3 regions of the Listeria sp. Marseille-Q6474 genome follow, and region 1 is predicted to be linked to each of the others. Evidence: predicted binding sites of a transcription regulator. Region 1 holds the regulator's gene; each other region holds the start of a gene.
The links. Region 1 encodes Rex, which represses fermentation and respiration genes when NADH is low (regulators of the CRP and FNR family bind a similar motif). Its sites were predicted from a motif close to TTGTGAAATATTTCACAA; they were not measured.
Positions count from the first base shown of each region.

Region 2: the regulator Rex is predicted to act here: its motif matches at 2,125-2,142, upstream of OC533_RS07460 (L-lactate dehydrogenase).
Region 3: the regulator Rex is predicted to act here: its motif matches at 1,270-1,287, upstream of OC533_RS09090 (cytochrome ubiquinol oxidase subunit I).

Region 1 is NZ_CAMPPS010000002.1:352,666-355,949, forward strand. It holds gene OC533_RS12560 (ABC-F family ATP-binding cassette domain-containing protein) at 1-1,169, opposite strand, end outside; gene OC533_RS12565 (redox-sensing transcriptional repressor Rex) at 1,480-2,127, shown strand; partial or broken gene OC533_RS12570 (DUF4305 domain-containing protein) at 2,154-2,358, opposite strand; gene OC533_RS12575 (CPBP family intramembrane glutamic endopeptidase) at 2,360-3,046, opposite strand; gene groES (co-chaperone GroES) at 3,279-3,284, shown strand, end outside.
Region 2 is NZ_CAMPPS010000001.1:1,484,847-1,488,130, reverse strand. It holds gene OC533_RS07470 (putative heavy metal-binding protein) at 1-308, opposite strand, end outside; gene OC533_RS07465 (DNA alkylation repair protein) at 374-1,048, opposite strand; gene OC533_RS07460 (L-lactate dehydrogenase) at 1,125-2,066, opposite strand; gene OC533_RS07455 (50S ribosomal protein L25/general stress protein Ctc) at 2,360-2,983, shown strand; gene OC533_RS07450 (GNAT family N-acetyltransferase) at 3,073-3,284, shown strand, end outside.
Region 3 is NZ_CAMPPS010000001.1:1,824,390-1,827,673, forward strand. It holds gene mbcS (acyl-CoA synthetase MbcS) at 1-516, opposite strand, end outside; gene tadA (tRNA adenosine(34) deaminase TadA) at 712-1,182, shown strand; gene OC533_RS09090 (cytochrome ubiquinol oxidase subunit I) at 1,565-2,971, shown strand; gene cydB (cytochrome d ubiquinol oxidase subunit II) at 2,958-3,284, shown strand, end outside.

The DNA of each region.
Region 1 (3,284 bases):
AAATGAAATTCACCGCTAAGAGCTGGAATATCACGAATAAGTGTTTTAAGAAGGGTAGATTTACCGATTCCGTTTGGACCAACGAGCGCTAGACTATCTTGACGTTTCATTTCGAATGTTAGATTGGAAGCGATGCGCTTGTCTTTGGCGTAACCAATACTTAATTCATCTACCATTAAAACATCTTTACCAGTTTGCTTTTCAAATTGGAAGCCAAAATGAGCCGATTTTTCGTCGCCTTGAGGTCGAGCGAGTACATCCATTTTTTCTAATTGTTTTCTTCTGCTCTGAGCTCGCTTAGTTGTAGAAGCGCGAACGATATTTCTAGCGACAAAATCTTCTAGCTTGGAAATTTGTTTTTGTTGTTTATCGAATTCTTTCCACATTTGTTCAAGTTTAGCTTGTTTTTGACTAACAAATGAACTGTAATTTCCTTTGTAGTGATCAATTCTTGTGCGGCTAATTTCGTATACTTGGTTAACGACTTTATCTAGGAAATAGCGGTCATGAGAAACGATAAGTAAAGAACCATGATAGTTTTGCAAATATGTTTCTAACCATGCTAGTGTTTCAATGTCTAAATGGTTTGTCGGTTCATCGAGAACAAGAATATCCTGTTTCGCGAGTAATAACTTAGCCAGTGCAAGCCTTGTTTTTTGCCCACCACTGAGTGAGGCGATTTCTACTTCATAATCTTCTGGATAAAAGCGTAAACCGTTTAAAACGGAACGGATTTCTGCTTCATACGTATACCCACCAACTTCTTTAAAAGTATGTTGCAAAGTATCGTAATCGGTCATCAATGCTTGATATTTTTCCGGATTATTATAAAGCTCAGGTTCCCCAAGACGAAGCTCCATTTTGCGTAAATCTGCTTCCATTTTTCTAAGTGAATTAAAAACACTTAACATTTCATCCCAAATTGTTTTCGTGGATTCAAGGCCAGTATTTTGAGCCAAATAGCCAATTTCGACACTTTTAGGTTTAGAAATTGTTCCGCCGTCATAACTCATTTTTCCAGCGATAATTTTAAGTAAAGTAGATTTACCAGCGCCATTTCGGCCAACTAAGGCAATTCGGTCGCCTGTTTTTACTTCTAATTTAATATTATCTAAAATAACTTCTGCACCGAAGAATTTAGAAATTTGCTGAACTTGTAATAATATCATAATCTCTCTCCTCGAACGTTCTCCTTACTAGTTTATCTTAAAAGCCAAGTAATCGCAATGAGAGAAGAAGGGCTTCACGTATAAGGTAGATTGTGAAAACACTCGCATTATTTGTGATTTTAGCGTAGAATGGAAAAGAAGGAAAACACTAGATATTTTGCGGGACAAACTATTGCTTGAAAATCATGAGCAAAAAGTTTGTGCATTCCTTGTGAAATGTTTATAGTATATAAGCAAGCATGTGAAAGGAAGTACAGTTCACAAAAGCTTCAACTTCAGAAAAAATTTAAAAGAAGAAGGGACAGAAGGCATGATGGAGGAAACAACAAAAATTCCACAAGCGACAGCAAAACGCTTACCATTATATCATCGTTACTTGAAATACCTAGATGAATCAGGTAAGGAACGAGTATCATCTGCGGAATTAAGTGAAGCGGTGAAAGTTGATTCAGCGACTATTCGACGTGATTTTTCGTACTTTGGCGCATTAGGTAAGAAAGGATACGGGTATAACGTTTCTTACATACTCGACTTTTTCAGCAAAACACTTAGTCAGGACAAACAGACAAATGTTGCACTAATCGGTGTAGGTAACCTAGGTACAGCATTATTACATTATAATTTCATGAAAAACAATAATATCAAAATCGTTGCTGCATTTGATGTAGACCCAGCGAAAGTTGGTAGTGTTCAACAAGACATTCCAATTTATCACTTAAATGATATGGAAGAAATTGTTCGTGAAAATGGTGTGGAAGTAGTTATTCTGACAGTTCCAGCTGACGAAGCGCAAGTAACTGTAGATCGTTTAATTGAAGCAGATGTTAAAGGTATTCTAAACTTTACGCCAGCTCGTATTAGCGTTCCAAAACAAGTTCGTGTGCACCATATCGATCTTACAACGGAATTACAAACGTTAATCTATTTCCTGGAAAACTATCCAGCGAAAACAGAATAAAAAAACCTGTAGAAGGTAAGCAACACTTACTTTCTACAGGTTTTTTTTACGTCTTTTAAGCCCAGTGATAATAAGGCCAATACCAATACCAAAATCAATTAACATCATGAGTATAAGTATATAGGCAACAAGATCATAACCATATTCAGCCACTCGAACAATAACGAAATAGACAAATACAAGACCAAGCGCAAAATAAAGAAAACTTTGCTTTATTAATGAATTTTTCATATTATCCTCCAATGATTCCAAGACTCACGAGCAAAACAATGGTATTCATTAAAATATGTGCGCCCATCGAAACAGCAATTCGTTTCGTTTTCGTATAAAGAAAACAAAGAATTAATCCGATGACAAAATAAGTAAGTAAAAAGGAAATATCCCCGTGAAGTAGCCCAAAGAAGAGCGAACTAATAACTGCCGCCACATGAATGTTCATCACATTACTCAGCCCACCAAAAACCACTTTTCTAAAAACAAGCTCTTCTAAAATTGGCCCGAGAACTGAAATGAAAATCAAGAAAATAGGCGCCGATCTAGTTAAATCAACAAGTAATTCTGTGTTTGCCGATTCACCAATATTCCCAGAAATTAGCGTTAGAATAATGCTACAAATAAATTGTGCTACGTATAACCCAATCACTCCACCAATAATCCACACAATACTCAGAAATGGCGCAGTTTTTTCACCGAGTTCGATTTTATTTTCTTTTGGTTTTCTATAAAGCATTGGAATAATAATGGCGAGTGATAATAAATTAGAAAAAATCGACCATGTAATTACCCCATAAGTTTGAGCATCCGCTGTAGAAATCGTAGTCATACTAAGTAAAATATGTTGAACAATCGGAATTCCAATAGATGCAGAAAATAGTAATAATAAATAAACTAATACAATCGTAATATAACGTTTAGCCAAAAAATACGCATCCCTTCTAAAAACAAGCTCCAGCTAAATGCTTAAAAATAGCGGAAATAGCTCTTCTTATTGTACTAGTTATCACGCTTTACCGCAAATAAGAATTCTTTAATTTTTAAACGTTTTTGCTTGCAATTTTTATTTAGTTTGGTATCATAATAACTGTATTAGCACTCTAATGTGTCGAGTGCTAAAATGAAAAATGTAATTATATCAGAGGAGGTCATTTACATTGTTA
Region 2 (3,284 bases), on a different contig from region 1:
ACGGCAGTACCGGAAGCAGTAACCATTAACATGCCATTATCTGCACCGAGCACTTCATAATCAATGTCAACACCAATAACGGCATTTGCACCAATATCTTTCGCGCGTTGTTCCATTTCGCGAATTGCTTCCTCGCGAGCGTTAATAAGTTCATCTTCATAGCCTTGCGAACGGCCCCCGAAGAAATTTCTAAGTCCGGCTCCGATGTCTTTCATAAAATTAACACCAGTAATGACTTCGCCAAAAACAATTTTTTTATACTCAATAATTTGTTTGCCTTCAATATTTGGTGAGGTTGTTACAATCATGAGTTATCCCTCCAGTTTTCTTTTATCATACCTCTTAGTACTTTTTCTAGTCAAAGGATATCCGCTTAATTTACCCGATTTCGCGCTTTTTCAATATAAGAAATTGCATCTGGAACTTTACAAGAAGTTTTTCCTAGATTTACGTGAACTTTTCCAACTGATTTTGCGGCTTCAATTGCTTTTTCATGCAAATCGTCTTTGCAAATTCCGCAAGTGATAATAAAGCCGTTCATCGAATAACGAGTTCTGTTTGATTCGGATTGTAATGTTTCTTTCGCGCGTTGTAGTAATGCCTCTGCTTCAGGCAAGTTGTTAATATGCTCGCTATAAATCTGCCAGCCCATGGATTTAGTTAAATCATACTCGCTCTCAATCCACTTCTTTGCAAAAAGGAGTGCATCATCACGTTTGCTTACGATCGATGCTAGTCCAAAGGTGAGTTGTGACCATGTTTCGCGAAAAGCTACATTCCATTTTTCGATTTGCTCGGTAGTTACTTTGTTTGGATTGACCGCAAGTAAACCAAGATAAATTAAGTCGCTGTTATTTGATTCGATTAGCTCTACGGCCAGTTCATGGTTTTTAGTTAATTTTTCACGGCGGATAATTTTCTTTAAGTCTCCAATTTTTAGTCCGTAAAGATCTAATGAATCCGGACAACCGTGATTACGAAAAATTTTAATCGTATTGGGGTTTTCTAAGGCTTGTAGCTCGGTGTCAAGTTGGTCAAAAGTAATCATACGCGTCACTCCTCTCGAATAAATTAAGTATAACAAAAAAGCATGCAAAATCGCATGCTTTTAGGAATTGAGAATATTAGTCGATTTGTTTCATTGCGTCGTCTAGAACTTTTTTAAGTGTATCTGCGGAGTTTTTCATTTGTTCTTTTTCTTTATCGTTTAAGTTCATTTCAACAATGTGGCGAACTCCTTGACGGTTAACTACTGCTGGTGCGCCGATGTAAATATCGTTCATACCATAGTGGCCATCTAAATAAACAGAAAGTGGTAAAATCGCATTTTCGTTATTTAGGATCGCTTTTGTAATACGAGCAAGAGCCGCAGCAACGCCGTAGAATGTAGCGCCTTTTTTATTGATAATTTCATAAGCTGCATCACGAACGCTTACGAAAATAGTATCCATTGCACCTTGTTCGTCTTCGTTAATCCATTCAGTGATTGGAAGGCCACCAACTGTTGTGTGGCTCCATGCTGGGAATTCTGTGTCGCCGTGTTCGCCGAGGATATAACCATGGACGTTACGAGCATCCACTTTTAAGTAATCGGCAATCGACATACGGAAACGTGCTGTATCAAGGCTTGTTCCAGAACCGATAACGCGTTCTTTTGGAAGACCTGAGAATTTCCATGTAGCATAAGTTAAGATGTCTACTGGGTTAGAAGCGATTAAGAAGATACCGTCAAATCCGCTCGCCATAACTTCATCCACAATGCCTTTCATGATTTTGATATTGCGGTTTACTAGGTCTAAACGAGTTTCACCAGGTTTTTGTGCAGTCCCAGCAGTGACAACAACTAAGTCTGCATCATGGCAGTCGCTATAATTTGCTGAGTAGATTTTCTTCGGTGTGGAAAATGGAACGGCGTGGCTTAAATCCATCGCATCCCCGATTGTTCTGTCTTTATCTATGTCAATAATGCCGAATTCTTGTCCGATACTTAAGTTTACACAAGCAAATGCATAACTAGAACCAACTGCTCCGTCGCCAACTAAAATAATTTTTTGATGATCTTTCATTTCGAATTCCTCCTATAAAAAATCTATTTACTAGTACAGTATAACATGTATTTTTCATTTGTGAAGCATTGAACGTCCTAAATTTTAAAAAGTTGTTATAATAAATTTATGAAAACGCTGTAGTACAGTTTGAAAGCGTCTGCATTAGGAGCGGTTCGCTATTTTCTGTTTACCTTTTATTGAGAATTATAAACCTTTTAAAGAGAAATAAGGCTTTTGCTTTGTTTTGCTATTTTTCTAAAGGGTAGATATAATATAGATGTACCAAAATTGAATGAGTGGAGTGATTTTTTATGGCAACAACATTAGAGGTCCAGAAAAGAGAAACAACGCAACATTCAGAAGTAACGAGATTGCGTAGTGAAGGAAAAGTGCCTGGAATTATTTATGGTTACAAATCGGAAAATGTTCCAGTTTCCGTTGATTCTTTGGAATTAATCAAAGCAGTTCGTGACAATGGTCGAAACGCCGTATTTTCAGTTACTGTAGACGGCAAGAAATTAAACGTTTTATTACATGAATATCAAGTGGATCCGTTAAAAGACGTATTAGTGCACGTTGATTTACTAGCTGTTGATATGAATGAAGAAGTTGAGACTGATGTTCGCGTGGTATTAGTTGGTGATGCTCCAGGCGTTAAAGCTGGCGGTGTACTTCAACAAATTATCCATGATGTAAAAGTTTCAGCAACACCAGAAAAATTACCAGAAACAATTGAATTAGACATTTCTTCATTAGAAATCGGTGATGTTTTAACTACAAACGACCTTCCTGAAAACAAAGATTATGTCGTGCAAGCAGAGGAAGAAGAAACAGTTGTTACCGTTTCTGCTCCACGTGCTGAAGAAGAACCAACGACTACGGAAGCACCAGAACCAGAAGCTGTACATGGTAATGATGAAGAACCAGTAGAATAATTTTTTATAAATAAGGATGGAAGATTCGCATTTGTTTGCGATATCTTCCATTTTTTTTGTTATAATAGCTGTATGAAGGAGGCGGTTTCATGCTTGATAAATCAGTACCACATATTTCTGTTGCAATGGTAAATCATAGTGCTACCAAATATCCTGAGTTCAGTTTGCCAGAAGGTTATTCGTTTCGTTTTTATAGAGATGGGCTGGAGGAAGATTGGTGCAGATTGCAACTAGAAACTGGCCAAGTTCCATCGATGGAAAGTATTCGGATGCGTTTTAATACAGAATTTGGAAATGAAAA
Region 3 (3,284 bases), on a different contig from region 1:
GCAAGCGTCATCGCGAGACGTTTCTACGCGTTCAAATTCAGTCGATGCAGTTTCCATTAGTGTTTCGTAGTGATCCCAGCCCGATAATTTTTCGCCAACAATAATTTTTTTCGATACAGAAGGAATATTTTCAATTTTATCAAATTCAGCAGTCATTCCATTGTAAGAAACGATAGCTTTTACGTTAGCGTGGCGGATGCGGTATTCTAAGTCATGTGCTTTAAGAAGCTCGGATGCCGGGATGATAATGGCACCAGCTTTCCATAAACCCATGTAAATGGCATAAGTTTCTAGTAGTCTAGGCGTCATAACAATGACATGATCGCCTTTTTTTACGCCCGCATCTTTTACAACGTTAGCAAATTTGTTCGCTTGTTCCAGCAAGTGGCGGTAACTCCAAGTTTTTGTTTCATTGTGTTCGTTTTTCCAAATTAAAGCAGTTTTTTCAGAACTAAATTTAGCAATCTCGTCGGTGATATTATAAAGTTCTGGAGCAATTAATTTCTCTGAATTCATAATGATTCTCCTTTGCAAGTAGATTGTATATTTTGATAATTTTGTTTTAGTACCTAGTATTAATATATGGTAATATAAATGCCTTATGAAAGCAACTAAAAGTATTCCTGTGAAAATTTGAGCAGATTATTCTTACATCTAATACAAGCTATGATAAAATGGCAGTGAGTGATTTTTGAGAAATGAGGTGCATAGATGGAACAAGATTTCTTTATGCAACAAGCGCTTGAGGAGGCGAAGAAGGCACGGGAAATTGGAGAGGTTCCAATTGGTGCAGTTGTTGTTTTAGATGGAGAAATTATTGGTCGCGCACATAATTTACGCGAAACTACCCAGAATGCTGTGACTCATGCGGAGTTACTTGCAATTGAAGATGCTTGTAAACACCAAAATTCTTGGCGTCTTAGTGGCGCAGAACTATATGTCACGCTAGAACCATGTCCGATGTGCAGTGGAGCAATTTTACTTTCGCGAATTGACAAAGTTTATTACGGAGCAAAAGATCCAAAAGCCGGAACAGCAGGCTCATTAATGAATTTATTACAGGATGATCGATTTAACCATACGTGTAAAGTAGAAGCTGGATTATTAGAAGCCGAAAGCAGCGCGATGTTAAAAAGTTTCTTCCGGGAATTGCGAAAACGTAAAAAAAAGAATAGGTCTTAATACTCATTATACTAAATCATGCTTTTACGATTTCTATTGTGAAATAAAAAGCAATAAGTCTTATCAACATTTACAGCCACTTAATAATTGCGAAATTTATCACAATCTCTCAAAAATAAAATAACATCTAAAGTACTAAATAAATTTACCTTAAAATAGGATAAAATATACTCCAGATAGAACTCATTATAAAGTAAAAATCTTTCTTAACTAGTTCCTAAACCCGTGAAAAATAAGGATTACATATTATTTTATTATGCTTTGTGAATTACAGAGCAACTGGGCGCATCACTTTGGGCGGTTTTTCACAAGGTTTTTAAGAAAGAAGCAAAAAAGCAAGGGACTAAACAGCAATTTTAAGCATAAAAAGGAGGAGAAAAGGGTGGATAAACTATTTTTAGCCCGTTTTCAATTCGCATCAACAACGATTTTCCATTTTTTATTTGTACCACTTTCAATTGGACTTGTATTTATGGTTGCTCTTATGGAGACGTTGTATGTCGTGAAGGGGAAAGAAATTTACAAAAAAATGTCGAAGTTTTGGGGACACATATTCCTTATTAACTTCGCGGTCGGTGTCGTAACCGGTATTATTCAAGAATTCCAGTTTGGGATGAACTGGTCGGATTACTCTAGATTTGTTGGGGACGTATTCGGAGCACCACTTGCTATCGAAGCGTTACTTGCATTCTTTATGGAATCTACGTTTATCGGACTTTGGATTTTTGGTTGGGACAAACTTGGCAAAAAGCTTCATTTAGCTTGTATTTGGCTTGTTTCAATCGGAACAATCATGTCTAGTTTCTGGATTTTAGCTGCAAACTCATTTATGCAACATCCGGTTGGTTTTGAATTTAAGAACGGCCGCGCAGAAATGAATGATTTCTTGCAACTTATTACTAATGGACAACTGCTCGTGGAATTCCCGCACGTTATATTCGGGGCATTTGCCACTGGGGCCTTTTTCATTGCTGGTGTCAGTGCGTATAAGATGCTCAAAAAACAAGATGTCGCCTTCTTTAAACGATCATTCCAAATTGCAATGGTCATGGCGGTAATAGGTGGTTTTGGTGTGGCTTTCAGTGGTCACTCGCAAGCACAATACTTAGTTAAAACTCAACCTATGAAAATGGCTGCAACAGAAGGGATATGGGAAGATACAGCCGACCCAGCCCCTTGGACAATGATTGCCAAAATTAATCCGGAAGAGAAGAAAAACGAATGGGAAGTCAATGTCCCATACGCGCTAAGTTTCTTATCTTACGGAACATTAACTGGTAGCGTGGAAGGTATGAACACGCTGCAAAAACAATATGAAGAAAAATATGGTGAAGGTGACTACATCCCACCAGTTAAAACAGCATTTTGGAGCTTCCGTATCATGGTTGGCGCAGGTATGTTAATGATTCTATTCGCATTAATCGGTATCGTGCTTGCTTGGAAGAAAAAACTCGTTAATGCAAAATGGTATTTACGTTTCATGATTCCAATGATTGGCTTCCCGTTCCTAGCGAACTCCATGGGTTGGATTATGACAGAAATAGGGCGACAACCATGGGTAGTTTTCGGTTACATGAAAACCGCTGATGCCGTATCGCCAAACGTTTCATCAGGACAAATTTTGTTCTCGATAATTGCGTTCTCGACAATTTATACGATTTTAGCCATTCTATTGGTTTACTTATTTATACGTGAAATTAAAAAAGGACCAGACGGACACAAACCAGAAAAAGCAGAGATTTCCGTAGATCCATTTGATAAGGGGGATGAAAGCTTTGTCACTAAATGAGTTATGGTTTCTATTAATCGCCATCTTATTCATTGGATTCTTCTTCCTTGAAGGTTTTGACTTTGGTGTTGGGATGTCTACACGATTTATGGCTAGAAATGCACTGGAACGCCGCGTACTCGTTAATACGATTGGACCGTTCTGGGATGCAAATGAAGTATGGCTATTAACTGCAGGGGGCGCGATTTTCGCGGCTTTCCCAAACTGGTATGCAACAATGTTTAGTGGGTATTATATTCCACTAGTATTCTTATTACTTGCTTTAATTGGTCGTGGGGTTTCTTTTGAATTCCGTGGTCAAAAAGATTCACCA